Regions from separate parts of the Mesorhizobium sp. L103C105A0 genome, predicted to be linked through region 1. Evidence: predicted binding sites of a transcription regulator. Region 1 holds the regulator's gene; each other region holds the start of a gene.
What was found. Region 1 encodes PhoB, which activates phosphate uptake and scavenging genes when phosphate is short. Its sites were predicted from a motif close to TGTCATNNANCTGTCAT; they were not measured.

Region 1 (6,096 bases):
ACCGCACTTCCCGCTACTTTCGCCGAATTGCAGCCGCTGCTCGCCGCCAAGGGCGTGGCACTGGCCAGCGACACACAGGACTATATGATCCCGATCGCGGTCGAGGCGAACCAGGTCCAGGACCGGCTCGGCCTGTTCGGCGCCGTGCTGACCTTCGCGCTGTCGGTCGCCGGCGCCTTCTATGCGCTGAGGCAGATCGCGCCGCGCGCCAGGGCGCGCAACAATGTCGAGAAGCTGATGCTGTGGGGGCTGCTTGCGGCCTCGACCATCGCCATCCTGACCACGGTCGGCATCGTGCTGTCGATGCTGTTCCAGACGATCACCTTCTTCGAGAGCGTATCGCCGATGAGCTTCTTCTTCGGCACGGTGTGGGATCCGCGTTTCGCCGCCGCCGGTTCCGGCGGCAGCCAGGGTCAGTTCGGCCTGATCCCGCTACTCGCCGGCACGCTCTACATCGCCGCCGTCGCGCTTCTGGTCGCAGTGCCGGTCGGGCTGATGTCGGCGGTCTACATGTCCGAATATGCCTCGCGCGGTGTGCGCTCGGTGGTCAAGCCGGCGTTGGAACTGCTGGCCGGCATTCCGACCATCGTCTACGGCATCTTCGCCGTTGTCACGCTCGGACCGTTCTTGCGCGACCTGTCGGCGGCACTCACCGGCGGCTCGCCCTTCATCCAGGGCCAGAGCATCTTCACCGCCGGTCTGGTGATGGGCGTCATGCTGATCCCGGTCGTGTCCTCTTTGTCCGACGACATCATCACCGCGGTGCCGCGCGCAATGCGTGACGGCTCGCTCGGCCTCGGCGCCACGCGCTCCGAGACGATCAAGCGGGTGATCCTGCCGGCGGCACTGCCCGGCATCGTCGGCGCCATCCTGTTGACGGCGTCGCGCGCCATCGGCGAGACGATGATCGTCGTGCTGGCGGCGGGCGTCGCCGCCAATCTGACGGCCAATCCGTTCGAGGCGATGACGACCATCACCGTCAAGATTGTCAACCAGCTGACCGGCGATCTCGAGTTCAACTCGCCGCAGACGCTGGTCGCCTTCGCGCTCGGCCTGACGCTGTTCGCGCTGACGCTGGTGATGAACATCGTCGCCCTCTACATCGTGCGCAAGTACCGGGAGCAGTACGAATGACCGACATCCCCCTGGACACGATGGCGGGTGCCGTCGCGCGTCCGCGCCGCGACATCGGGCTGAAGGCGCGCTATGCCGCCGAACGCCGGTTCCGCATCTATGGCGTGATTGCGATCTCGGTGGGCCTGGCGTTCCTGGCCATCATGTTGATCACCATCGTCTCGAAAGGCTACACCGCCTTCTGGCAGACGACGGTGACGCTTCCGATCACCTTCGATGAGAAGGTCATCGACCCCTCGAACAAGCGTGCCACAGACCCGAATGTGCTGATCAAGGCGAACTATCCCAAGCTCGCCGAAAACGCGCTGGTGGCCAAGCTCGGCATCGATCCGGCCAACAAGCCGATGATGCTGAAGCTCAGGGGCTTCCTGTCGGAAGGCGCCCGCGTCCAGCTGCGCGACATCGTCTCCGCCGATCCGTCGGTGATCGGCAGGACGCGTGACGTCGACATCCTGGCTGCCGCGAACCTCGACTCGGCCTTCAAGGGTCAGATCGACCTCGGCGTCGATGAAGCGCGCCGCAAGGTGTCCAACCAGCAGATCGACTGGATGAACAAGCTTAAAGCCGACGGCGTGATGGCCGAGCATTTCAACACCGGCCTGTTCACCTATGGCGCCTCCAGCCGGCCCGAAACGTCGGGCATGGGCGTGGCGATCATCGGCTCGTTCTACATGATGGTGATCGTGCTGTTGCTGGCGCTGCCGATCGGCGTCGCCGCCTCGATCTATCTCGAGGAATTCGCCAAGAAGAACCGCTTCACCGACCTGATCGAGGTCAACATCAACAATCTCGCGGCGGTGCCGTCGATCGTCTTCGGTCTGCTTGGCCTTGCCGTGTTCATCAACTTCCTCGGCATGCCGCGCTCGGCTTCCTTCGTCGGCGGCCTGGTGCTGACCTTGATGACATTGCCGACCATAATCATCGCCACGCGCGCCGCCCTCGCCGCGGTGCCGCCGTCGATCCGCTCGGCGGCCCTAGGTCTCGGCGCCTCCAAGATGCAGATGGTGTTCCATCACATCCTGCCGCTTGCCGCCCCAGGCATCCTTACCGGCACCATCATCGGCCTGGCGCGTGCGCTCGGCGAGACAGCACCGCTGCTCTTGATCGGCATGGTCGCTTTCGTCGCCGATTATCCGACGACGCCTTTCGATCCGGCGACCGCGCTGCCGGTTCAGATCTATATGTGGGCAAACGAGGCTGAGCGCGCTTTTGTCGAGCGCATGTCCGGCGCCATCATCATCCTGCTCGTCTTCCTCATGGCCATGAACATCACCGCGATCGTGCTCCGGCGCCGGTTCGAGCGGCGCTGGTAGAAAAAAGGCAATTTGGTATGAACATCATGACCGAACAGTCCCTTGAGAATGCAGTGGGCGACAAAATGAACGCCAAGTCGAACGAAGTCATCAAGATGCGCGGCGACAAGGTCGGCGTCTTCTACGGCGAGAAGCAGGCGTTGTTCGACGTCAATCTCGACATCAGCCAGAACCAGGTGACGGCGCTGATCGGCCCGTCCGGCTGCGGCAAGTCGACCTTCCTGCGCTGCCTCAACCGCATGAACGACACCATCGATTCGGCGCGGGTGACCGGCAAGATCACGCTCGATGAAGACGACATCTACGACAAGAACATCGATGTCGTCGAACTGCGCGCCCGCGTCGGCATGGTGTTCCAGAAACCCAACCCGTTCCCGAAGTCGATCTACGAGAACGTCGCCTACGGCCCGCGCATCCATGGGCTGGCCAAGCGCAAGTCCGACATGGACCAGATCGTCGAGCAGAGCCTGAAGAAGGCTGCGATCTGGAACGAGGTCAAGGACCGCCTGCAGGAGCCCGGCACCGGCCTGTCCGGCGGCCAGCAGCAGCGCCTGTGCATCGCGCGCGCCATCGCCGTGTCGCCGGAGGTGATCCTGATGGACGAGCCCTGCTCGGCGCTCGATCCGATCGCCACCGCCCGTGTCGAGGAGCTGATCGACGAACTGCGCCAGAACTACACGATCGTCATCGTCACCCACTCGATGCAGCAGGCGGCGCGCGTCTCGCAGCGCACGGCGATGTTCCATCTCGGCTATCTCGTCGAGGAGGGCGCCACCGACAAGATGTTCACCAACCCCGACGACAAGCGCACCCAGGACTACATTACCGGCCGCTTCGGCTGAGCCGTCCGGCGGGTGAATTTTCAGGCACGAGGACCAAGATCATGGGTGAACATACCGTCGCCTCCTTCGATGAAGAGCTCGGGCAGATCAGCAAGCTGATCCGCGACATGGGCGATCTGGCAGGCTCGATGGTCAGCGGCTCGACCAGGGCGCTGCTCAATTCGGACAATGCGCTGGCACAGCGTGTCGTTTCCGACGACGCCATCATGGATGCGCGCCAGCGCGAACTGGACGACCGCGCCATCACGCTGATCGCCAAGCGCCAGCCGATGGCCAACGATCTGCGCGCCGTGGTCGGCTCGATCCGCATGGCGGGCGACCTCGAGCGCATCGGCGACCTCGCCAAGAACATCGCCAAACGCGTCGGCACCGTGGGCTTGAGCGTCACGCCGCGCGACCTCTCGCACTCCATCGATGCCATGGCGCAACTGGTGCTGATCCAGGTGCAAGGCGTCGTCGAGGAATATGCCGCCACCGATGCGGCAGCGCTTGCAAAACTCAGGAATGACGACGAGCGCATCGACGTCAAATACACGTCCGTGTTTCGTGAGCTCTTGACCTACATGATGGAAGACCCTCGCAACATCACCGCCTGCACGCATCTCTTGTTCTGCGCCAAGAATCTTGAGCGCATCGGCGATCATGTCACCAACATCGCCGAAAATGCGTATTATGTGCTGACCGGCCAGCAATTGCCCGCCAATCGTCCGAAGCAGGACGAGACGGCGATGGCCACGCCGGCCTGATGAGGGTGAACTGCCTATGATCGCGCCACGCATCATGGTCGTGGAGGACGAGGAGCCGCTGGGCGTGCTCCTCCGCTACAACCTCGAATCCGAAGGCTATCAGGTCGAGGTGGTGACACGCGGCGACGAAGCCGAGATCCGCCTGCAGGAAAACGTGCCCGATCTCCTGGTGCTCGACTGGATGGTGCCCGCTGTTTCCGGCATCGAGCTCTGCCGGCGGCTTAGAGTGCGGCCCGAAACCGAGCGGCTGCCGATCATCATGCTGACCGCGCGCGGTGAGGAAAGCGATCGCGTGCGCGGCCTGTCCACCGGTGCCGACGACTATCTGGTCAAGCCATTCTCGACGCCGGAGTTCATGGCGCGCGTGAAGGCGCTGCTGCGCCGGGCCAAGCCGGAAGTGCTGTCGAGCGTGCTCAAGGTCGGCGACATCGTGCTCGATCGAGAATCGCACCGGGTCTACCGCAAGAAGAGCGAGATCAGGCTCGGACCGACCGAGTTCCGGCTGCTCGAATTCATGATGCGCCATCCCGGCCGCGTGTTCTCGCGCAGCCAACTGCTCGACAATGTCTGGGGCGAGACGATCTATATAGACGAGCGAACCGTCGACGTCCATGTCGGGCGCTTACGCAAAGCGGTCAACAACGGCCGCATGCCGGATGTCATCCGTACCATTCGCGGCGCCGGCTACGCGATCAGGGAAGATTAGGATGCTGCGCGTCGCGCCGTTGCCGGCCATTCAGGCGACATGCTTGCCGGATTTGGCCTGAATGCCCGGCGCGAAAATCTCCTGATCGACGAAGCCGAGCGCGCGCATGGCACAGCCTTCGCGGATCAGCGGCAGCTCGTTGGGCTCGGTGTCGAAGGAGATCGATTTCGAGTGCTGGCCGCCGGCGGTCTGGGCGATCGCTTCGCGCAATGCCGGTTCGATCAGGTCGAAGGCGGCGGCGCTGACGCCTACCATGGCGACGGGTGCCGGATCGATCAGCGCAAACAGGCTGCCGAGGCCGAAGCCGAGCGCCTCGCCGGCCCTGCGATAGGCTTCGCGCTCCGGGCCGTCGGTTTCGCGGGCGCGCGCGGCGAGTGCGCGCATATCAGCGTCGCCGATATCGACCGGCTCGGCATCCTCGCCCATCATTTTGGCGCTGCGCCAGATGGCGTAGTTTCCGGCATAGGCTTCCACGCAGCCGCGCCGCCCGCAGCGGCAGAGCGCGCCGCCCGGACGGTGGATCATGTGGCCGAACTCGCCGCCCGAGGAATGGGTGCCGGTGAACAGTTCGCCTTTCAGCACCAGGCCCATGCCGATGCCGTGCGATAAGAGGATGGCGATAAAATTGTCGCGGTAGCGCTCGGGCTGGCGCCATTGCAGCGCCACCGCCATCATGTTGCAATCGTTCTCCATGGTGGCAGGAATGCCGAATTCCGCTTCCAACATGTCGGCGAAGGCAATGTCGGTCAGTGGCGTGATCGGCGACCACAGCATGGCGCGCGCCTGCGAATCGGTGATGCCCTGGATGCCCATGGCAATGCGGGCGATGCTCTGGACATCGAGGTCGGGATCCTCAAGCCGCCGCCGGACGATTGCTACGCATTCGCCAATCAGCTCGTCGCGCGGCTTGGTCAGCGTGTCCAGCCGGCGCTGTTCCTCGGCGACGACGTGGCCGGCATAGTCGATGACGGTGACGGACAGGAAATTGAGCGACAGCACGACGGTCATCACCGCCGCCGCTTCCGGGTTGAGACCAAGGCCCACCTGCGGCCGGCCGCGTTTCAGTGCGCCGGTCTCGCCAGGTTTGCCTTCAATCAGGATGCCTTCTTGAATCAGATCAGACGAGATTGCCGATATGGTCGAGTGGCTGAGGCCGGTGGTCGCCGCAATCTCGGTCCGCGACGGCTGGCCGGCCCGGCGCACGGCTGAAATCACCATCGCACGGTTGCGACGGCGCAGATCGTCGTGGCGGATTCCAACCGACATTTGTTTCCTCCCGGCCTCCTCGCGCCTCATGATAGTGACGGCGTTCGACGGCACCAGCCAAATATTGGCAGACGCCGGCAGCCCTGTCA
Region 2 (6,096 bases), on a different contig from region 1:
GAGCGGGTGCGCCTTGTATGCGGCAAGCGCGGCATCGTCCTCGAACTCGGCATAGACGACCACGTCGATCGCATCCGACAGCGGATCGACCTTGGTGTTGAGCGTCACCTCGAAGAGGCTTGAATGCGGGATCTTGCCCAGTGTGAGCAAGCCCGTGCGCACGGCCTCGACATCGTCCTTGCGCCGCGCGCTGAAGAAAACGATATGCCGGATCACGCCTGCCTCCACGTTCGATTTGCGGCATGTTTTGTGTGAGCGGGACCGTCGCGTCAACCGCCACGATGTCGCGCCCGGCAATGCCGGCAGGCGACTTTGCAGAGGCGCAAAAAGCTAGGCTTTGCCGGTGACGTAGCGCACGACGCGCGACATCTCCCTGACCGTCGTGTCGAGATAGCGGCCCTGATTGTAGAGGCCGTCCCAGATCAGGAAAAAGGCGATGGCGGTGATGACGATGACGTAACGCATGGCTGAAACTAACGTATGTGGCTGTTCGTAACCACAGCGATTTCACCGGCGGTCGCTCGCCCTCACGGATTCTGGCCCCAGGCACGCCACCTGGGCCAGTGCCGGGCACGGCTTGCCTCTTGAAGTTCCCGTCGATGCGGTGGAAGATTGTGGCCAAAATTCACGCAGGCTACGGCGTTCGCGCCTGACGAATGAAAGTGGAGGATGTGGAGGCCGGCAGATCTTGCGCCGCCCCCGCGGAAGTCCAGGGGGGTGTGAGATGGCTGTCAGGGAATACAAAGGCATCGGCGACGCCATCAGGCTGGACGAACTCAATTTCGCCGAGATGGTCAAGGGCCTGCCGGCCAAGGCGCGCATGGTGCTGTCGGCGGCGATGAAATTGCCGCGCGGTTCGCTGAAGGTGAGGATGCCGGATGGCCGGGCGGTTCTTGTCGGCGGCAACGGACCCGGCCCGGATGCCGAACTGGTGTTGAAGAACTGGCGCCTGCCCGGCCGTGCCTTTTCCGGCGGCACCATCGGCGTTGCCGAATCCTACATGGACGGCGACTGGGAAAGCCCTGATGTAACCAGCTTCCTGGAACTGTTCGTCGTCAACTCGGCCGTTGGCGAACGCATTGCCGGCGGCGCCAGCTGGCTCATCAACACGGTCCAGCGCATCCGCCACTGGTTCAACGAAAACACCCGCACAGGCTCGAAGCGCAACATCTCGGCGCATTACGATCTCGGCAACGCCTTCTACAAGCAATGGCTCGATCCCAGCATGACCTATTCGTCGGCGCTCTATGCGACCGGCGCCAACGACCTGGAAAGCGCTCAGGCCGCCAAATACCGCGCGCTGGCCAAGGATACGGGCATCGGCAAGAAGGACCATGTGCTCGAGATCGGCTGCGGCTGGGGCGGTTTTGCCGAATTTGCCGCGCGCGAGATCGGCTGCCGCGTCACCGGCCTGACCATCAGCCGCGAACAGCACGATTTCGCCAAGGCGCGCATCCAGAAGGCGGGACTGTCTGACAAGGTCGACATCAAGCTGCAGGATTACCGAGACGAAACGGGCACTTACGACCGCATCGCCTCGATCGAGATGTTCGAGGCGGTCGGCGAAAAATATTGGCCGGTATTTTTCGGCAAGATGAAGGCATGCCTGAGGCCCGGCGGCACCGCCGGCCTGCAGATCATCACCATCAACGAGGCCGCTTACGACACCTATCGGGCGCGGCCGGATTTCATCCAGCGCTATGTCTTCCCAGGCGGCATGCTGCCGACGCCGTCGATCCTGAAGACGCTGGGCAGCGACCATGGCCTTGCCCATCTGCGCGAGCGCGTCTTTCCGGACGACTATGCCCGCACGCTTGCCGAATGGCGCAACCGCTTCTGGGCGTCGTGGGAAAAGATCGTCCCGCTCGGCTTCGACGACCGCTTCAAGAAGCTTTGGGAATTTTATCTCCACTATTGCGAAGCCGGCTTCAGGGCCAGCTACATCGACGTGCGCCAGGTGGTCTACAAGGCCTGATCCGAAGCGTGATTGAGCGGGCGTATGCCCGCTCGTTTCCCTGTTACCTGCGCGTTTGCCTCAAAGCAGGATGCGATACTTCGCAAACCCGGATTCGCCCTCGCCGGCCGGCTCGATCTTGAGCGATTTCACCCCAAATATGAAATCCTTCGCTTTGGGGCCGGTCTCGAACACGACGCTGGTGCCGGGCAGCGGCGTGAACGACCAATTGTCGTCGGCCGAGGGGTTGATCGTGCCTTCGCTGACGACGTAGCGCACGATCACGTCGCGGTTGGTGTCCGGCGCCTCGTAGATGATCTTCGAGGCATTGATGTCGGGGAAATTGCCGCCACCGCCGGCGCGGTAATTGTTGGTGGCGACGACGAATTTCGCTGCCGGATCAATCGGCTTGCCGTCGAAGCTGAGGCCGACGATGCGGTTCGAGCCGGCATTGGCGACGCCACCCTTGGCATCGTATTTCGGCAGCTGCGACAGGTCTATTCCGTAGCTGACGCCATCGATCACATCGAAATTGTAGGACGGGAATTCGGTGTCGATGAGCGCCTGGTCGGCTTTGCCCGGCTCGATCTTCCTGAAAATGCCGGCCGACATTTCCAGCCATTCCTTCACTTGCGCGCCGGTGATTTCGACGGCACGAACCGTGTTCGGATAGAGATAGAGGTCGGCGACGTTCTTGATGGCGATGTCGCCCACCGGCACGTCGGTATAGTAGTCGGCGCCGTTGCGCCCGCCGGCCTTGAAGGGCGCCGCCGCCGACAGCAGCGGCACGTCCTTCCACTGCGTGCTTTTTAATATGTCCTTGAGGTACCAGCTCTGCGCCTGGTTGACGATCTGCACCGACGGATCGTCGGCGACCAGCGCGAAATAGGAATAGAGCGGCGCCGAGGTCTTGCCGACCGGTCGGCGGACATAGGCAAGTGTCGCCTCATGGTCCGCCTTCAGCGCATCGACGACGCGCTGGTCGTCCGCCACCGTCGGCTTGTTTGCCTTGTCGACGCGCTGGTAGATCGGCCTTGCCTCCGATGTGGCCGAGGCTACGCGCCATTTCGATCCGTCCCGTTCCAGAAGCAGATCGATCAGTCCCATATGCGAGCCCCAGAAACCGCCCATCACGGCGGGCTTGCCCTGCAGCGTGCCTTTCTCGGTGTCGACGCCTTCGAGCGCCTGAAAATCCTTCTTGCCGGGGAAGACGAGATGCTGATGGCCGGTGAACACCGCATCGATGCCTTCGACGCCGGCGACGAAGAAGGAGGCGTTCTCCATGCCGTCGCCCTGCTTGATATCGATGCCGGAATGCGAGAGCGCGATGACGATGTCGGCGCCCTCCTCCTTGATCTGCGGCACCCATGCCCTGGCCGCCTCGACGATGTCGCGCGTCCTGACATTGCCTTCCAGGTTCTTCAGGTCCCAGACCATGATCTGCGGCGGCACAAAGCCGATGATGCCGATCTTGATCGGCTGCTCGGCGCCCGACCCGTCCTTGATCTTCTTGTCGAGGATGACATAGGGCCTGAGGTAGAGCTTGTCGTCGCGCGGTTTGGCGGCAAGCTCGGTGCCGCGGATCAGATTGGCGCAGACGAAGGGGAAATTGGCTCCGGCCAGCACCTTGTCGAGGAACGACAGGCCGTAATTGAACTCGTGATTGCCGAGCGTCGAGCATTCATAGCCCAGCAGGTTCATGCCCTTCATGATCGGATGCAGATCGCCTTCCTTGAGGCCCTTCTCATAGGCGATGTAATCGCCCATCGGATTGCCCTGCAAAAGATCGCCATTGTCGATCAGCATCGCATTGGTGGCTTCCTTGCGCACCGCCGCGATCAGTGAGGCCGTCCGTGACAGGCCCATCGTGTCGTTGGCTTTGTCGGCGTAGTAGTCGTAAGGCAGCACATTCACATGAATGTCGGTGGTCTCCATGATCCTCAGATGCGCCTGATTGGCCTGCGCGCGGGCGGAAAACGGATGCAGCATGATCAGCGCCCCGCTGGCGGCCGTACCGGCAAGAAAACTACGGCGGGAGACGGGGTAATTGAGATGCGGCATTGGTTTTCCTTCCCAGCGACGTGACAAGATCCCAGCCCCGGGCGGAAGCTTCGCGCCGAAAACCGGCCATGTCCATCGGGAAGTCAGTCGATCAGCAAAAGGTGACGGCTGGATGAATATCCTTGGCCGCGGTTGAGAACCTCAGCCCTTGTCATCGTCGCCCTGGGTGATCAGCCGCGCGCTGCGCTGGCCGGTGAAATAGATCCATAGCCAGCTAAGCGACACCGAGAGCCGGTTGCGGAAACCGATCAGGAAGTAGATATGCGCCACGCCCCACAGCCACCAGGCAAGCCATCCCGTGAGCTTGATCGAGCCGAAATCGATCGCGGCTGCCCACTTGCCGATCGTCGCCAGGTCGCCGGCATGTTTGTAGCGGAAAGGCCGCGGCGCGCCATCGCCGGCCAGCCGCGCCCTGATCGTCGCGGCGACATGCTTGCCCTCCTGCTTGGCCGAGGGCGCCACGCCGGGCACCGGTTTGCCGTCCGGCCGCAAGACATGCGCGGTGTCGCCGATGACGAAGATTTCAGGACTGTTCGGCACGGTCAGATCGGGCTCGACCATTACCCTGCCCGCCCGGTCCACCGGCGCGCCCAGCCACTCTCCCGCGGGTGAAGCCGCCACGCCGGCGGCCCACAGGATGGTTCGCGCCGGCAGATGCGTATCGCCAAAGACGACGCCTTCGGCATCGAGGCGCGTGACGGCGCGGCCAAGCTCGACCGTGACGCCCCGCCGCTCCAGCGCCTTGCGCGCATAGTCGGACAGCTTTGGCGCGAAATTGGCTAGGATCCTGTCTCCGGCCTCGACCAGCACCACACGCGCCTCACGCGTGTCGATGTTGCGGAATTCGCCGCGCAGCGTTTCATGCGCGAGTTCGACAATGGTGCCGGCAAGCTCCACGCCGGTCGGGCCGCCGCCGACGATGACCAGTGTCAGCAGTGCCTGGCGCTTGGCCGGATCGGTCTCGCGCTCGGCCTGCTCGAAGGCGAGCAGGATGCGCCGCCGAATGGTGGTTGCGTCTTCAAGCGTCTTCAGCCCGGGCGCGAAAGGCTCCCATTCGTCGTGGCCGAAATAAGCATGACGCGCGCCGGTGGCGAGCACCAGCGTGTCGTAGGGAACAGAACTGCCGTCCTCAAGCAGCACGCGTTTGCCTGGACGGTCGACGCCGGTGACGTTGCCGAGCAGCGTCGTCACGTCCTCGCGCTTGCGCAGCAGATGACGGATCGGCCAGGCAACTTCCGAGGTCGCCAGCGAGGTGGTCGCCACCTGGTAGAGCAGCGGCTGGAAAAGGTGATGGTTGCGCTTGTCGATCATGGTGATGCGCACGGGTGCGCCGGCCAGCGCCCGCGTGAGTTCGAGACCGCCGAACCCTGCGCCGACGACAACGACATGATGGCTGGTTTCACTCATCGCATTCACCCCTGTTTGTCTCCCTCTATCTAGCGATTTTTGTGCACCGCAACAATGTCGCGGCGAGCTAGATTGCCGCTTAAGGCTGCCCAGGACTCGTCGCCGGATGTCGCGAATGCCTATGTCGGCAAGCATGGACGGGTATAGCCTTGCAGGCTGGAACCACGGGAGTGAAGCATGGCCAACGACGATGACAAAGATGGCAAAGGGCGGGGGCAATATTCTTCGCCGCCTTGCTTCATGCACGAACTCGATCCGGAATTTCGCGCGCCATTGACCGACTGGACCGATGTGCGCCGTTGGCGCAAGGCCGAGCGCGAGCGTCTGATCGCGGCACGGTTGGCGGTTTCCGCCGATGCGCGGGTGGCGATGTCGCGGGCTATCGCCGAAGGGCTCGACGCGGCAATCGGCGACATTGCCGGCCGCATGGTCAGCCTCTATTGGCCGTTTCGCGGCGAGCCGGACCTGCGGCCGTGGATGGCGTCGATCAACGAACGCGGCGGCCGCACGGCGCTGCCCATCGTGATCGAGAAAGGCCAGCCGCTGATCTTCCGCGCTTATGTGCCCGGCGACCGGCTGGAAAAAGGCATCTGGAACATCCCGATCCCGGCCGAAGGCGAGCCGGTGCTGCCCGACATCGTCATCTCGCCGATCGTCGGCATCGACCCGCGAAA
Region 3 (6,096 bases), on a different contig from region 1:
CGCGCCAAAAAGGTTGCCGCCGCGGCCACCGGCCAGGTGGCGGCATTGCTGCCCGCCGATCCGCCGCAATCGCTGAAAAGTCTCGCCTTCAACGGTCCCGACGGCAAGCCGATGACGATCGCCGATCATGCCGGCAAGACCGTGCTGCTCAATTTGTGGGCAACGTGGTGCGCGCCCTGCCGCGCCGAAATGCCGGCGCTCGACGCCTTGCAGAAGGAAAAGGGCAGCGATGCCTTCGAAGTGGTCGCGGTCAATGTCGATGCCGGCGACGATGTGAAGCCGAAGAAGTTCCTCGCCGATATCGGCATCGGGTCGCTCGGCTACTACCGCGATTCGACGCTGGCGCTGTTCAACGACGTCAAGACGCGCGGCTTGGCGCTAGGCCTCCCCGTCACCATGCTGATCGATGGCGAAGGCTGCCTGGTCGCGCATATGAACGGACCGGCGGAATGGTCGGGACCGGATGCCAAGCGCCTGGTCGAGGCCGCACTCGCCCCTTAGGATGAGCGCAGGGCCGCCGCCGGCGGCAGCATCAAGATGCTGCCGCCGCGTTGTTTGACGCTGGCGTCCTCTTGTGCCGCCGGCGCCGCGACGCCGGTCAGTTCGCTGAACGCCTCGATCGGGCTCGGCCGGCCTAGATAGTAGCCCTGGCCGATCTCGCAGGCCTCGGCGTCGAGGAATTTCAGCTCGCCCAGCGTCTCGACGCCCTCGGCCAAAACCGGCAGGCCGAGACCGCGGCCAAGCCCCAGAACGGCGCGCACGATGGCTGCCACCTGGCCGTTGCTGTCGACTGATTTGATGAATGAGCCGTCGATCTTGATCTTGTCGAAGGGGAAGGCGCGGAGATTGGACAGCGAGGAGTAGCCGGTTCCGAAATCGTCCATCGCCACACGCACGCCAAGCGCCTTCACCTGGCGCAAGGTCGCCAGCGCGCGCGGCATGTCCTTGACCAGCGCCGTTTCGGTGATCTCGAGTTCGAGCCTGCCGGGCGTCAGGCCGGAGCCGAGCAGGACTTCATGCACCTTGCGGCTGAAATTCGGATTGTGGAGCTGCACCGCCGAGACATTGACCGCGACGGTGAGAGGGTTCTTCCAGCGCGCAGCCTCGGCGCAGGCCGTCGCCAGCACCCATTCGCCGATCTGGATGATGACGCCGCTGTCTTCGGCCACCGGGATGAAGGTCGCCGGCGACACGTCGCCGCGCTGCGGATGGCGCCAGCGGATCAGCGCTTCGAACCCGACCATCCGCCCGCTGCTGATCTCCTTTTGTGGCTGGTAGACGAGGCGAAACTCATCGCGCGCCATGGCCTGGCGCAGTTCGTGCTCCATCACGCGCCGGTCTCGCGCCTCGGCGCCCATCGAGGCCTCGAAGTAACGGTAGGTGTCCTTGCCCTCGGCCTTGGCGCGGTAGAGCGCGGTGTCGGCGTGGCTGACCAGGAGTGTCGGCTCATCGGCGTCGAGCGGATAAAGTGCAATGCCGATGCTGGCCGACACCAGCCCGCCACCGACCGACAGCCGGTTTTCCTCGCGCATGGCCGCCAGCACCGCCTCGGCGATGCGGCCGGCCGCCTGCGGATCGGGAAGGTTCGGAGCGATGATGGCGAACTCGTCGCCGCCGAGACGCGCCAGCATCTGTCCGTGGCGGAGCACGGCGGAGGCGCATAGCGCCACCTTCTGCAGCATGGCATCGCCGGCGCCGTGCCCGAACAGGTCGTTCACTTCCTTGAAGCGGTCGAGGTCTAGCAGCAGCAGCGCAAGATGCCCGCCCTTGCCGCCGCGGTCCATTGCGGCAATTTCGGCCTCGAGCCGGCCGGAGAAACTGCGGCGGTTGGGGAGCCCGGTCAGCGGGTCGAAATGGGCGAGGCGCAGTATCTCCTGCTCGGCCTTCCGGCGTTCGCGGATGTCGCGCACGGCGACCACGCTGTGCCGCTTGCCGCAATAGTCGATGCTCCTGGCGATAAGTTCGACGGGGATGGTGGCGCCGTCATGGGCTCTGAGCTCCGCTTCCTGTGCCTGTCCGCTGCAGTCGGACATGCCGGCCGCGGTGCGTTCGCCGAAGAGATCGCCAAGCAGCATCGCGTTCAGCACTTCCGGCGCCATGCCGGTTAGCGCGGCGATGCTGTCATTGGCGCTGACGATGCGGGCGCCGTCGCAGACGATCAGCCCCTCGACGGCGGCGTTGGCGAGGCCGTGCATGCGCTCTGCCTCGAGCTTGTGACGCCGGAAACGCAGGTCGATCCACAATGCTGCGGCTGAAAGCACCAGGATAGCCATGCTGACTGCAGCGGCGGCGAAGGCCTGCGACACCGGTTCAACCGTGAACTGCGATATCTGGATGGAGGAGTCCGGGAAGATCGACACCGCGCCCATGGCGATGAAGTGCAGGCTGCAGATCGCCAGCGTCAACAGGATGGCGGCGGCGATTGTGGCCTGCATGGACGGCCGTCGCAACACGACCAGCAGCGCCAGCGCGGCGAGGGTGACGCCTGTCAGCACCGAGACGCCGACCAGCAGCGGGTTCCAGACGATGCGCCCTTCGACCTCGAAGGCGGCCATGCCGATATAGTGCATGGCGGCGATACCAGCGCCGAGGACCGCGCCGCCGACCAGAGGGTAGTCGATGCCCCGGCGCAAGGTGGCGATCCACATGCCCGCGGCGGTCAGGGCGACGGAACCGGCGAGCGAAAGCGCCGACATTTCCGCATTGTAGGCGTTGGGGATTCCGGGAGAAAAGGCAAGCATTGCGATGAAATGCGTCGCCCAGATGCCGAAGCCGGTGGAAGTGGCTGCTATCATCAGCCAGGTATAGCGGTTGCGCTCGCTCGAGCGGTCGACATGGCGAAGCAGGTTGACCGCCGAGAAGGAAGAAATACCGCAAATGAGCGCTGCCAGTGCGACCAGTCTCAGATCGTGCTCATGCACGATACAATTATAGACCGTCAGCATCTCGCCCCACCTGCTCTCCCACAGCAATCAAGCCGTCCACTTGATTAGTATGTCGCGCTTGACGAAGAATCGGTTATGCGAACTACAACTACAGCGGGTTTTTCGGGTTGTACCTTGCGGCGATCCTGTCTCATTCCAGACAGGGTCACAGCAGCGCTTGGCGCGATGCCGCTCTACCGATCTCGATCTGGCCGAGCGCCGGTATGGCGGCCGCATGGTACAGGTGCGTGGCGCTGTCACGGGGGCCCTTCATGCATCGCCGGCGGTCGGCGATCGTCGCAGGCCCACCGCGCCCATGTATCGCTGAGCCGGCTTGGAATTTCTCTCTGTCCTCGTTGCAGAGCGAGGGGGCGCGAAGTTAGCCGGGTATGAAATTCACGAAACAGCAACAAATCCGTTGTCCGATTGTCATCAGCGACACATATTGCCTTTGCGGGAGTGCCCCTTTCGCCAATGACAAACGGGAGATGAAACATGAAGTTGTTCGGCTTTGCGGCCGGTGTTGCCGCCACCTTGACCCTGCTTTCCACCACCTCCGCCTTCGCCGCCACCCAGATCAGTTGGTGGCATGCCATGACCGGCGCGAATGCCGAGGTGGTCGACAAGATCGCCAAGGATTTCAATGCCAGCCAGAGCGACTATGAAATTCTCCCTGTTTTCAAGGGCACCTATCCCGAAACGCTGAATGCCGGCATCGCTGCCTATCGTGCGGGGCAAGCGCCCGACATCATCCAGGTGTTCGACGTGGGTACCGGCGTCATGATGGCAGCCGAAGGTGCGATCAAACCGGTGGCCGATGTGCTAACCAGCGCCGGCGTGACCTTCGACAAGAGCCAGTATTTGCCCGGCATCGTCGGTTACTATTCGAAGCCGGACGGGACCATGCTGTCCTTCCCCTATAATTCCTCGTCGCCCATCCTCTACTACAACAAGGATATTTTCCAGAAGGCCGGGCTTGATGTGAACAACCCGCCAAAGACCTGGAACGAGGTGTGGGAAGCCGCCAAGAAGATCAAGGCGAGCGGCGCCGCTTCCTGTGGCTATACCTCGACCTGGTTGACCTGGATCCACCTTGAGGCCTTCGCGGCCTGGAACGACGTTTCCTATGGCACCAACCAGAACGGACTTGCCGGAACCGACGTCGAGCTCAAGATCAATGCGCCGATCTTCGTCAATCATTTCCAGGCGCTCGCCGATCTGGCCAAGGACGGCACCTTCAAATATGGCGGCCGTACATCCGAAGCCAAGCAGATCTTTCTTGCCGGAGAATGCGGCATCTTCACCGAATCGTCGGGGGGGCTCGGTGACATCGTCAAGTCGGGCATGAACTACGGCATCGGCCAGCTTCCCTATGATAGTGACGCCAAGGGCGCGCCCCAGAACACCACGCCGGGCGGCGCCAGCCTGTGGGTGTTCGGCAACAAATCGGACGAGGAATACAAGGGCGTCGCGGCGTTCTTCTCCTATCTCTCCAAGACCGAAGTGCAGGAGTATCTGCACCAGAAGTCGGGTTATCTGCCGGTGACGCTCGCTGCCTATGAGGCGACCAAGAAGTCCGGCTTCTATGACAAGAACCCGGGCCGTGAGACGCCGATCCTGCAGATGCTGGGCAAGGCGCCGACCGAGAACTCGAAGGGCGTGCGCCTCGTCAACCTGCCGCAGGTGCGCGACATCGAGAATGAGGAGTTCGAGAAGATGCTGGCCGGCCAGCAGACTGCGCAGCAGGCGCTCGACAATGCGGTCGCACGCGGCAACAAGGCGATTCAGGAAGCGATCGGAAACTGAAGCGGTTTGTCAGTCGAACCTCGTCCACGCGGACCCGCGTGGACGACTTCCTGAACAGCGAGGGAACCACACTGTCTCCACGCGTCGTCTTTCCCAACAAGACCCTGCCTTACCTGCTGGTGGCGCCGCAACTCGCCATTACGCTGATCTTTTTCTACTGGCCGACGGGGCAGGCGCTCTACCAGTCGATGCTTAGGGAAGACCCGTTCGGGCTGAAGAGCAAGTTCGTCGGGCTCGCCAATTTTCGCAAGGTGCTGGCCGACCCGGCCTACCTCAACTCGATCAAAGTTACGCTGGTGTTCTCTCTGGCGACCGCGATCGTCGCCATGGGTGTGGCCCTGTTGCTTGCCGTCATGGCCGAGAAGGTGGTGCGAGGCAAAGGCCTCTATCGCACGCTGCTGATCTGGCCGTATGCGGTGGCGCCCGCGATTGCCGGCATGTTGTGGCTGTTTCTGTTCAATCCCTCGATCGGTTCGCTGGCCTACGCCTTGAGAGGTCTCGGCATCGCCTGGGATCCCTTGCTTAACGGAAACCAAGCCATGATCCTGCTGGTATCTGCGGCTGCCTGGAAGCAGATCAGCTACAATTTCCTGTTCTTCGTCGCCGGGCTGCAGGCAGTGCCGAAGACGTTGATAGAGGCGGCGGCCATGGACGGCGCCGGGGAGACGAAGCGCTTCTGGACCATCGTTTTCCCGCTGCTCGCGCCGACGACCTTCTTCCTGCTGGTCGTCAACACGGTCTATGCGCTGTTCGACACTTTCGGTATCGTCCATGCGGTCACCGGCGGCGGGCCGGGCAAGGCCACCGAGACGCTGGTCTACAAGGTCTACAATGACGGTTTCGTCAATTTGATCCTCGGCGATTCGGCCGCGCAGTCGGTCATCCTGATGGTCATCGTCATCTCACTCACGGCCATCCAGTTCCGCTATGTGGAACGCAAAGTCCACTACGGTTGAGCGCGAGCGATGATTGGTCAGTCCCCGCTTCGCGCCCTCATCGCCCACGCCGTGCTCATCCTGGGCATCCTGATCGTCGCTCTCCCGATCTACTACACCTTCGTTGCCTCCACGCAGACGCTGCAGACCATCCTCAAGCCGCCATTGCCTCTTTTGCCCGGCGACCAGGTCTGGAACAATTACAGCGAGGCGCTGTTCGGCGGTGTCGGCCGCATCGGCGGCGTCAGTGTCGGCCGATTGCTGCTCAACACCACGATCATGGCGCTCGGCATCGCGGTGGGGAAGATTTTCATCTCGATCCTTTCGGCCTATGCGATCGTGTTCTTCCGTTTTCCGCTTCGGATGGTCTTCTTCTGGCTGATCTTCATCACCCTGATGCTTCCCGTCGAGGTGCGCATCCTGCCGACCTA
Region 4 (6,096 bases), on a different contig from region 1:
ATCGGCACGGCGACGAAGATGATACGCAGATAGGAGCGCGCCAGCGGCAGCGCATCGGGCGGGGTGCCCAGTGTGTTGAGGATGGCGTCGACCCAGATCCAGCCGCAGACGGCGAAGATAGCCGAGACGAGGAAGAAGAAGCTGGCGCTGGTGCCGACGATGCGCCGCGCCTCGGGCAGGTCGCGGGCGCCGACCGATTGCGCCACCAGGATGGTGGCGGCCATGCCGATGCCGAATACGGTGCCAAGAATCAGGAACAGAACCAGATTGGCGTTGGAGGTGGCGGTCAGCGCCGATTCACCGAGGAAGCGGCCGACCCAGACAGCGTTGATCGAACCGTTGAGCGACTGCAGCACATTGGAGCCGAGCACCGGCAGAGCGAACAAAAGCAGCGTGCGCGGAATCGGGCCGCTGGTCAGGTCGCCGGTGCGCCGGCGCGGTGGTATTTTTTCGTCCATGGGCTGTTCGGCGAAGGTTCATCTCAAAGTCCGCCCGGCAATGATCGCCGATTTGACGGACAAGGTCGATGCGGCATTGGAACATGCCACCTGGCGGCTTCAAGCTAATCAGTTCTCAAAACATTCGGAATGGGATATGGGTCGTCGCCGCGTGGGGTCGCATATCCTGTTGGATATGATGAATAGGCTGGGGGGATCATGTCCGACAATCCGCTTTTTTCCGAGCGCCTGAACCGGCGCGCGTTTCTTGGAATATCCGCTTTGGGTGCCGCTTCCATGGCGCTTTCAGCCTGCACCACGACCGACGTCGTGGTGCCGCCAACGCCCGCTCCGGCGCCCGAACCGGCTCTGGGCGATGCCGCCACCATGTATTCGGCGCGCGTCGATGAGGGCTTTTCATTGCCGGCAATCCCCGTGGCCAAGCTCGATCCGAAGTTCGTGCGCCAGATCGTGGACGATCCGACCGGCGAAAAACCCGGCACGATCGTCGTCGATACATCCGAGCATTTTCTCTATCTGGTGCGCGACGGCGGCAAGGCAATGCGCTATGGCGTCAGCCTCGGCAAGGCCGGGTTTGGCTGGACCGGCAGCGCCGTGATCCAGGCGCGCAAGAAATGGCCGGTGTGGACGCCGCCGCCCGAAATGATCCAGCGCCGGCCGGAACTGGCGAAATATAAGGACGGCATGCCGCCGGGACCGCAGAGCCCGCTCGGCGCGCGTGCGCTCTATCTGTTCCGCGACGGCAAGGACACGATGTACCGGCTGCACGGCACGCCGGAATGGGATTCCATCGGCAAGAACGCGTCGTCGGGCTGCGTGCGCTTCATGAACCAGGACATTATCGACCTCTACAGCCGGGTCAACGGCGTAGCCCAGGTCTATGTGCGCCCGAACCTGTCGGCCGCAGGCAAGATCATGGCCGTGTCGAGCCGGACCGCCGAGCCGATCGATGCCGGCGTGCCAAGGGATGCGGAGATTTTGAAATAGGTGCCTTCACGGCATCGCTGATCGCCGACAAACGTTTAGAGGCGGACGCGCCGGGCGCGTCCGCCTTTCCGTAAACGGCTACTTCTTGGCGAGGCCCGGAAGCGTGACCTGATAGACCAGGAACATGGTGTCGACATCGGCGCCGTCGTCGGCCTTGTAGGGCGCGCCGACCTGAAAACCGTCTTGGGTGAGAAAGTCGTTATCGTTGCCGACGAACAGGAAATAGTCGTCGGGCAGCGCCGGATCGAGCAGGCTGACCACAGACATTGCTTCCCACTTCTCCGAGAGATTGTTCTTGTCGTTCGGCTTGCCGTCATGCAGGCCGAAACGGCCGAGTTCCTTGTTGTCGTTGATGTCAATGAACGGCGTCAGCTTGGCCGGGGTCACCGAGGGGTCGAGCACGCCCTTGGGCGCCAGCGGCTTGTCGGCGGCATCGAAGGCGCCGCCGGCAATGTCGGTGGCGCCAGAGACGTCGACGACGAAAATCTGGCGCAGCAGCGAAGTATCGCCCTTCACCCCCTGGCCGTTTCCGCTGTCGCGCGCCAGCATCAGGAAGGTCTTGTCAGACAGCGCCACGATTTCGCTCTGCGCGGCGACCTTGGTCTTGTCCTTGGCGTCCTTGAACACCGGCAGCGGCACGGCATATTCATGCACCAGCTTGAGATGGGCCGGGTCGGAGGCGTCGTAGACCAGCGCGCGGGTGTTCTGGCGCGTCGCGGGCGAATCGCCGCCATCCTGGCGGGGCGCCGACTGCAGCACAGTGATCAGCGACTTGCCGTCCGGCGTCAGCGCCATGCCTTCGAGGCCTTGATTGTTCTGGCGGCCGGTTTCGGGATCCTTCGGATCGGGTTCGGCTGCACCGGGGCCCGGATTGTCGGAGGCGAAGTTCGGCGCGCCCTTGCGCATCGGCACCAAAGCGGCGGGCGGCTGCGTTGCCGACAACAGATGGCCGTCGGCCGAGAAGCGGTAGATGTTGGGGCCGTATTCGTCAGAGATGAACATGGTGCCGTCGGGCAGCCGCGCGATCGCCTCATTGTCGAGCGCCAGCTTGCCATTGGCCTCGGGCAGGATCGGCAGGTCGCCATTGGCCGCGCGCACGCCGTTGAGCGGATCGAGGCCGGTGGCGTCAGCGCCCTTGTCGTCGGTGAGGAGCAGGGAATCGGCAAGCGTCGCCTTGACGCCTGTCTGTTCCTGGCCGGAGGTGGGCGTGGCGCCTAGTGCTACCGGCGTGAACTCGATGCGAATAGTGTTGAGGCGCGGCCGGTAGTCGGTGGTGCCGACGACATTGTAGCCGCGGTCGGGCAGCAACCAGAGCGAGCCCTTGTAGCCGTCCGCGCCACGGGTCCAGCTTGCGGCGTCGATGGACATGCCGGAGCCGGAGCCGAAGGTCTCGCCGAACTTGTCCTTCTGATCGGCCGGAATGCGGCCGACGCCGACCAGGCCCTTGTTGACGAAGCCGCCAACGGTGGCGGTGCTGCCGGCAAGGGCAGGGGTCAGGGCGGTAAACAGCGCCAGCACGGCGCCGAGCGACACGGTTCGGTGCAGATTTTTCATGGAGATCCTCTTTGTGACAAGCCTTGAGCGGCGCAAAGGGGCCACCGCATCGCATCGACGATGTCGCCCTCTCGCAAAGCGGTCTAGGACGCGAACATGATACTTGCGTGACAGAGCGGGCCTCTTCCTTCTCCCTTGTGGGAGAAGGGAGAGACGCACTATCAATCGCTGTCGCGGGCGATCAGCTCCAGCGGCCAGACTTCGCGGATGATGCGCGGACCTTCCGGGCCGGCAAAGGCGGGAAGCGAGGCCAGCAGCATTTCGGCCAGTCGCCGGCCCATCGGCTCCAGCGACGGACGGAAGGCGGTCAGCGCCGGTGAAAAATAGCGGCAGAGCGGCGTGTCGACGATGACGATCACCGCGATGTCGTGGCCGGGCCTGATGCCCATCTCGGCCAGTGCCTTGCAGCCGCCGAGCGCCATTGCGTCATTGTTGAAGATGATGGCTGTGGGCCGGTCCTTGGAGAGCATCACGCGCGGCGTCACCTGGTAGCCTCCGGCCTCGTTGATGAAGCCGTCGGCGATCAGGCCGGGGTCGACTTCGATACCATGCCGCTTCAGCGCCTTGCGGTAGCCGTCGAGGAACAGGTAGCCGAAGTTCAGATCAAGCGAAGGGCGGATGGCGGCAATGCGGCGGTGGCCGCGCGCGACCAGCCGGTCGACGGCTTCATCACCCGCCCTCTCGAAATCTATATCGAGCGAAGGATAGGTGTCGTCGCCGGATTGACTTCGGCCAAGCGTGGCGAAGGGAAAGCCGGCCTTGCTGAGATAGTCGATTCGATCGTCTTCCCGCCGTGTATTGGCCAACACGACCGCGTCGGCCCGGCGCGTCTCAACCACGCGGCGCAGCCTCTCCTGCTGATATTGGCCGGGCTCGCCCATGACGACCATCAGATCCAGGTCATCCTCGGCAAGTCGGCCCTGCAGACCGATCAGGAACGGGATGAAGAACGGTTCGCCATATTGCTGGTCGCCCGGATGCGGCTGCAGCATGAAGGCGATCGAATGGGTGGTGCCTTGCCGCAGACTGCGGCCGGACTGGTTGGGCGAATAGTTCAATTGCTTGGCGGCGGCGAGCACGCGCTGGCGGGTGTCGGCATTGACGTCGGCGCGGCCGTTCAGCGCCCGCGACACGGTGCCGATCGAAATGTTCAGGTGACGCGCAAGGTCATGGATGCTGGACGCCAAGGACAGTTCTCCCCCTGTCTTGGCTAGCACCGGCTGCCGCCCAGGCCAAGGCTTCGGGATGATTTTCGCTGGCAGCCGATTGACATTCTACGCCATCGGGTGTGTTCTCGTAAACGTTTACGGAGAAACGTTTACGGTGATGCCGGAAATGCCGTGACATTCGGTCTGGAGGACCGGACGGGAGGAATGCTGGATGATGAATGCCGTCCTCGTCGGCTGTGGTGCGATGAGCAAGGCCTGGCTCGATGCCGCGAGGCAGATCGACGGGCTGGCCATTGTCGGCTTGGTCGATCTCGACGCCGAACGGGCGAAGGCGAGGGCGCGCGAATACGGGCTTGACGGCGCCGTCATCGGCACCAGCTTGGATGCGGTGCTCGACCAGACCAGGCCGGACGCGGTGTTCGATGTCGTGGTTCCCGCCGCCCGGCGCGACGTCGCCTTTGCCGCCTTTGCCCATAATTGCCATCTGCTGACGGAAAAGCCGCTGGCCGATACTCCGGAAAATGCCCGCGCCATCGTCGATGCGGCACGTAACGCGGGGCGTATCCATGCGGTCGTGCAGAACCGCCGCTACGTCGCCAATGTCCGGCGCATCAGGCGCTTTCTCGACTCCGGCGCCATCGGCAAGCCAACCAGCATCCATGCCGATTTCTTCGTCGCGCCGCATTTCGGCGGCTTCCGCGAGGAGATGGCGCATGTGCTCTTGCTCGACATGGCGATCCATACTTTCGACGCCGCCCGCTACATGGTCGGCGGCGATCCCGCCGGCGTCTTTTGCCAGGAATGGGAGCCGGCGAATTCCTGGTACCGGCAGGGATCGTCGGCCAGCGCTATCTTCGATCTCGGCGGCGGCAAGGTGTTCACCTATGCAGGCTCTTGGTGCGCGGCGGGCTTCCGCACCAGCTGGGAGAGCACGTGGCGCATCGTCGCCGAGCACGGCAGCCTGGTCTGGGACGGCGAGGACGGACTGAAGGCCGAGGTTGTGTTGTCGGTCCGCGACGGCCTGTTCGACCTGACCCAGCCCATCACAGTACCGCCGCTCGATTCCGCCGACCGCGTCGGCGGTCATCTCGGCATCATCAAGGATTTCATCCACGCCATCGAGACCGGCAGCGAGCCGGAAACGCGTGGCAGCGACAACATCAAAAGCCTGGCCATGGTTTTTGGCGCCATCGAAAGCGCCGAGACCGGACGGCGCGTCGCAATCACACAGGAAGCATCATGATGCCAAACCCGCTTCTCGACATCCGGATCGGCACCATGGTGCGGGCCAATCTCGAAGACCCGGCCGCCTACATCAAAGAGATTCTGCCGCTCGGCTTCGAGAGCATCCAGCCCTTCTTCTGGCAGACGCTGGGCGGCAAGGATTTGGCGCGGCTCGCCGGTGAGATTGGCGAGGCGATCGGCGATGCCGATGTCGCCGTGTCGTCGATCGGCGTGTTCGGCAATCCGCTGGAGGATGGCGAGGTCGATCGCGGCGTGCTCGCGGCCTGGGAAACCGTCATCGACAATGCGCATCTGTTCGGCGCTTCGATCGTCAGCGGCTTCACCGGACGTCTGCGTGGCAAGAAGCTGACAGACAGCCTGCCGCGCTTCCGTGAGGTTTGGGGTCCGCTGGCCAGGCGCGCCGCAGACAAGGGCGTGCGCATTGCCTTCGAAAATTGCGCCATGGATGGCAACTGGGCGGCCGGCGACTGGAACATCGCCCACAATCCCGATGCCTGGGAGTTGATGTTCAACGAATTGCCCGACGACAATCTCGGCCTCGAATGGGAGCCCTGCCACCAGCTTGTCTACCTCATCGACCCGATGCCGCAGATCCGCAAATGGGCGCCGCGCATTTTCCATGTCCACGGCAAGGACGCGACGGTGCGCTGGGATGTGATCCGCGAGCACGGCGTGTTCGGCAA

Region 2: the regulator PhoB is predicted to act here: its motif matches at 4,117-4,133, upstream of X727_RS137600 (bifunctional 2',3'-cyclic-nucleotide 2'-phosphodiesterase/3'-nucleotidase).
Region 3: the regulator PhoB is predicted to act here: its motif matches at 3,341-3,357, upstream of ugpB (sn-glycerol-3-phosphate ABC transporter substrate-binding protein UgpB).
Region 4: the regulator PhoB is predicted to act here: its motif matches at 3,096-3,112, upstream of X727_RS156810 (esterase-like activity of phytase family protein).

What each region holds. Positions count from the first base shown of each region.
Region 1 covers NZ_AYXF01000011.1:92,351-98,446, forward strand. Annotated here, with positions in the region: gene pstC (phosphate ABC transporter permease subunit PstC) at 1-1,134, shown strand, start outside; gene pstA (phosphate ABC transporter permease PstA) at 1,131-2,447, shown strand; gene pstB (phosphate ABC transporter ATP-binding protein PstB) at 2,465-3,289, shown strand; gene phoU (phosphate signaling complex protein PhoU) at 3,331-4,035, shown strand; gene phoB (phosphate regulon transcriptional regulator PhoB) at 4,052-4,741, shown strand; gene X727_RS140455 (ROK family protein) at 4,772-6,007, opposite strand.
Region 2 covers NZ_AYXF01000017.1:51,935-58,030, forward strand. Annotated here, with positions in the region: gene X727_RS137610 (Dabb family protein) at 1-216, opposite strand, end outside; gene X727_RS1000000169675 (hypothetical protein) at 331-465, opposite strand; gene X727_RS137605 (cyclopropane-fatty-acyl-phospholipid synthase family protein) at 725-1,975, shown strand; gene X727_RS137600 (bifunctional 2',3'-cyclic-nucleotide 2'-phosphodiesterase/3'-nucleotidase) at 2,036-4,015, opposite strand; gene X727_RS137595 (NAD(P)/FAD-dependent oxidoreductase) at 4,157-5,422, opposite strand; gene X727_RS137590 (5-formyltetrahydrofolate cyclo-ligase) at 5,600-6,096, shown strand, end outside.
Region 3 covers NZ_AYXF01000001.1:71,674-77,769, reverse strand. Annotated here, with positions in the region: gene X727_RS163890 (TlpA disulfide reductase family protein) at 1-501, shown strand, start outside; gene X727_RS163895 (EAL domain-containing protein) at 498-2,945, opposite strand; gene ugpB (sn-glycerol-3-phosphate ABC transporter substrate-binding protein UgpB) at 3,420-4,730, shown strand; gene ugpA (sn-glycerol-3-phosphate ABC transporter permease UgpA) at 4,802-5,686, shown strand; gene ugpE (sn-glycerol-3-phosphate ABC transporter permease UgpE) at 5,696-6,096, shown strand, end outside.
Region 4 covers NZ_AYXF01000002.1:609,134-615,229, reverse strand. Annotated here, with positions in the region: gene X727_RS156800 (MATE family efflux transporter) at 1-458, opposite strand, end outside; gene X727_RS156805 (L,D-transpeptidase) at 657-1,445, shown strand; gene X727_RS156810 (esterase-like activity of phytase family protein) at 1,524-2,999, opposite strand; gene X727_RS156815 (LacI family DNA-binding transcriptional regulator) at 3,161-4,186, opposite strand; gene X727_RS156820 (Gfo/Idh/MocA family oxidoreductase) at 4,380-5,411, shown strand; gene X727_RS156825 (sugar phosphate isomerase/epimerase) at 5,408-6,096, shown strand, end outside.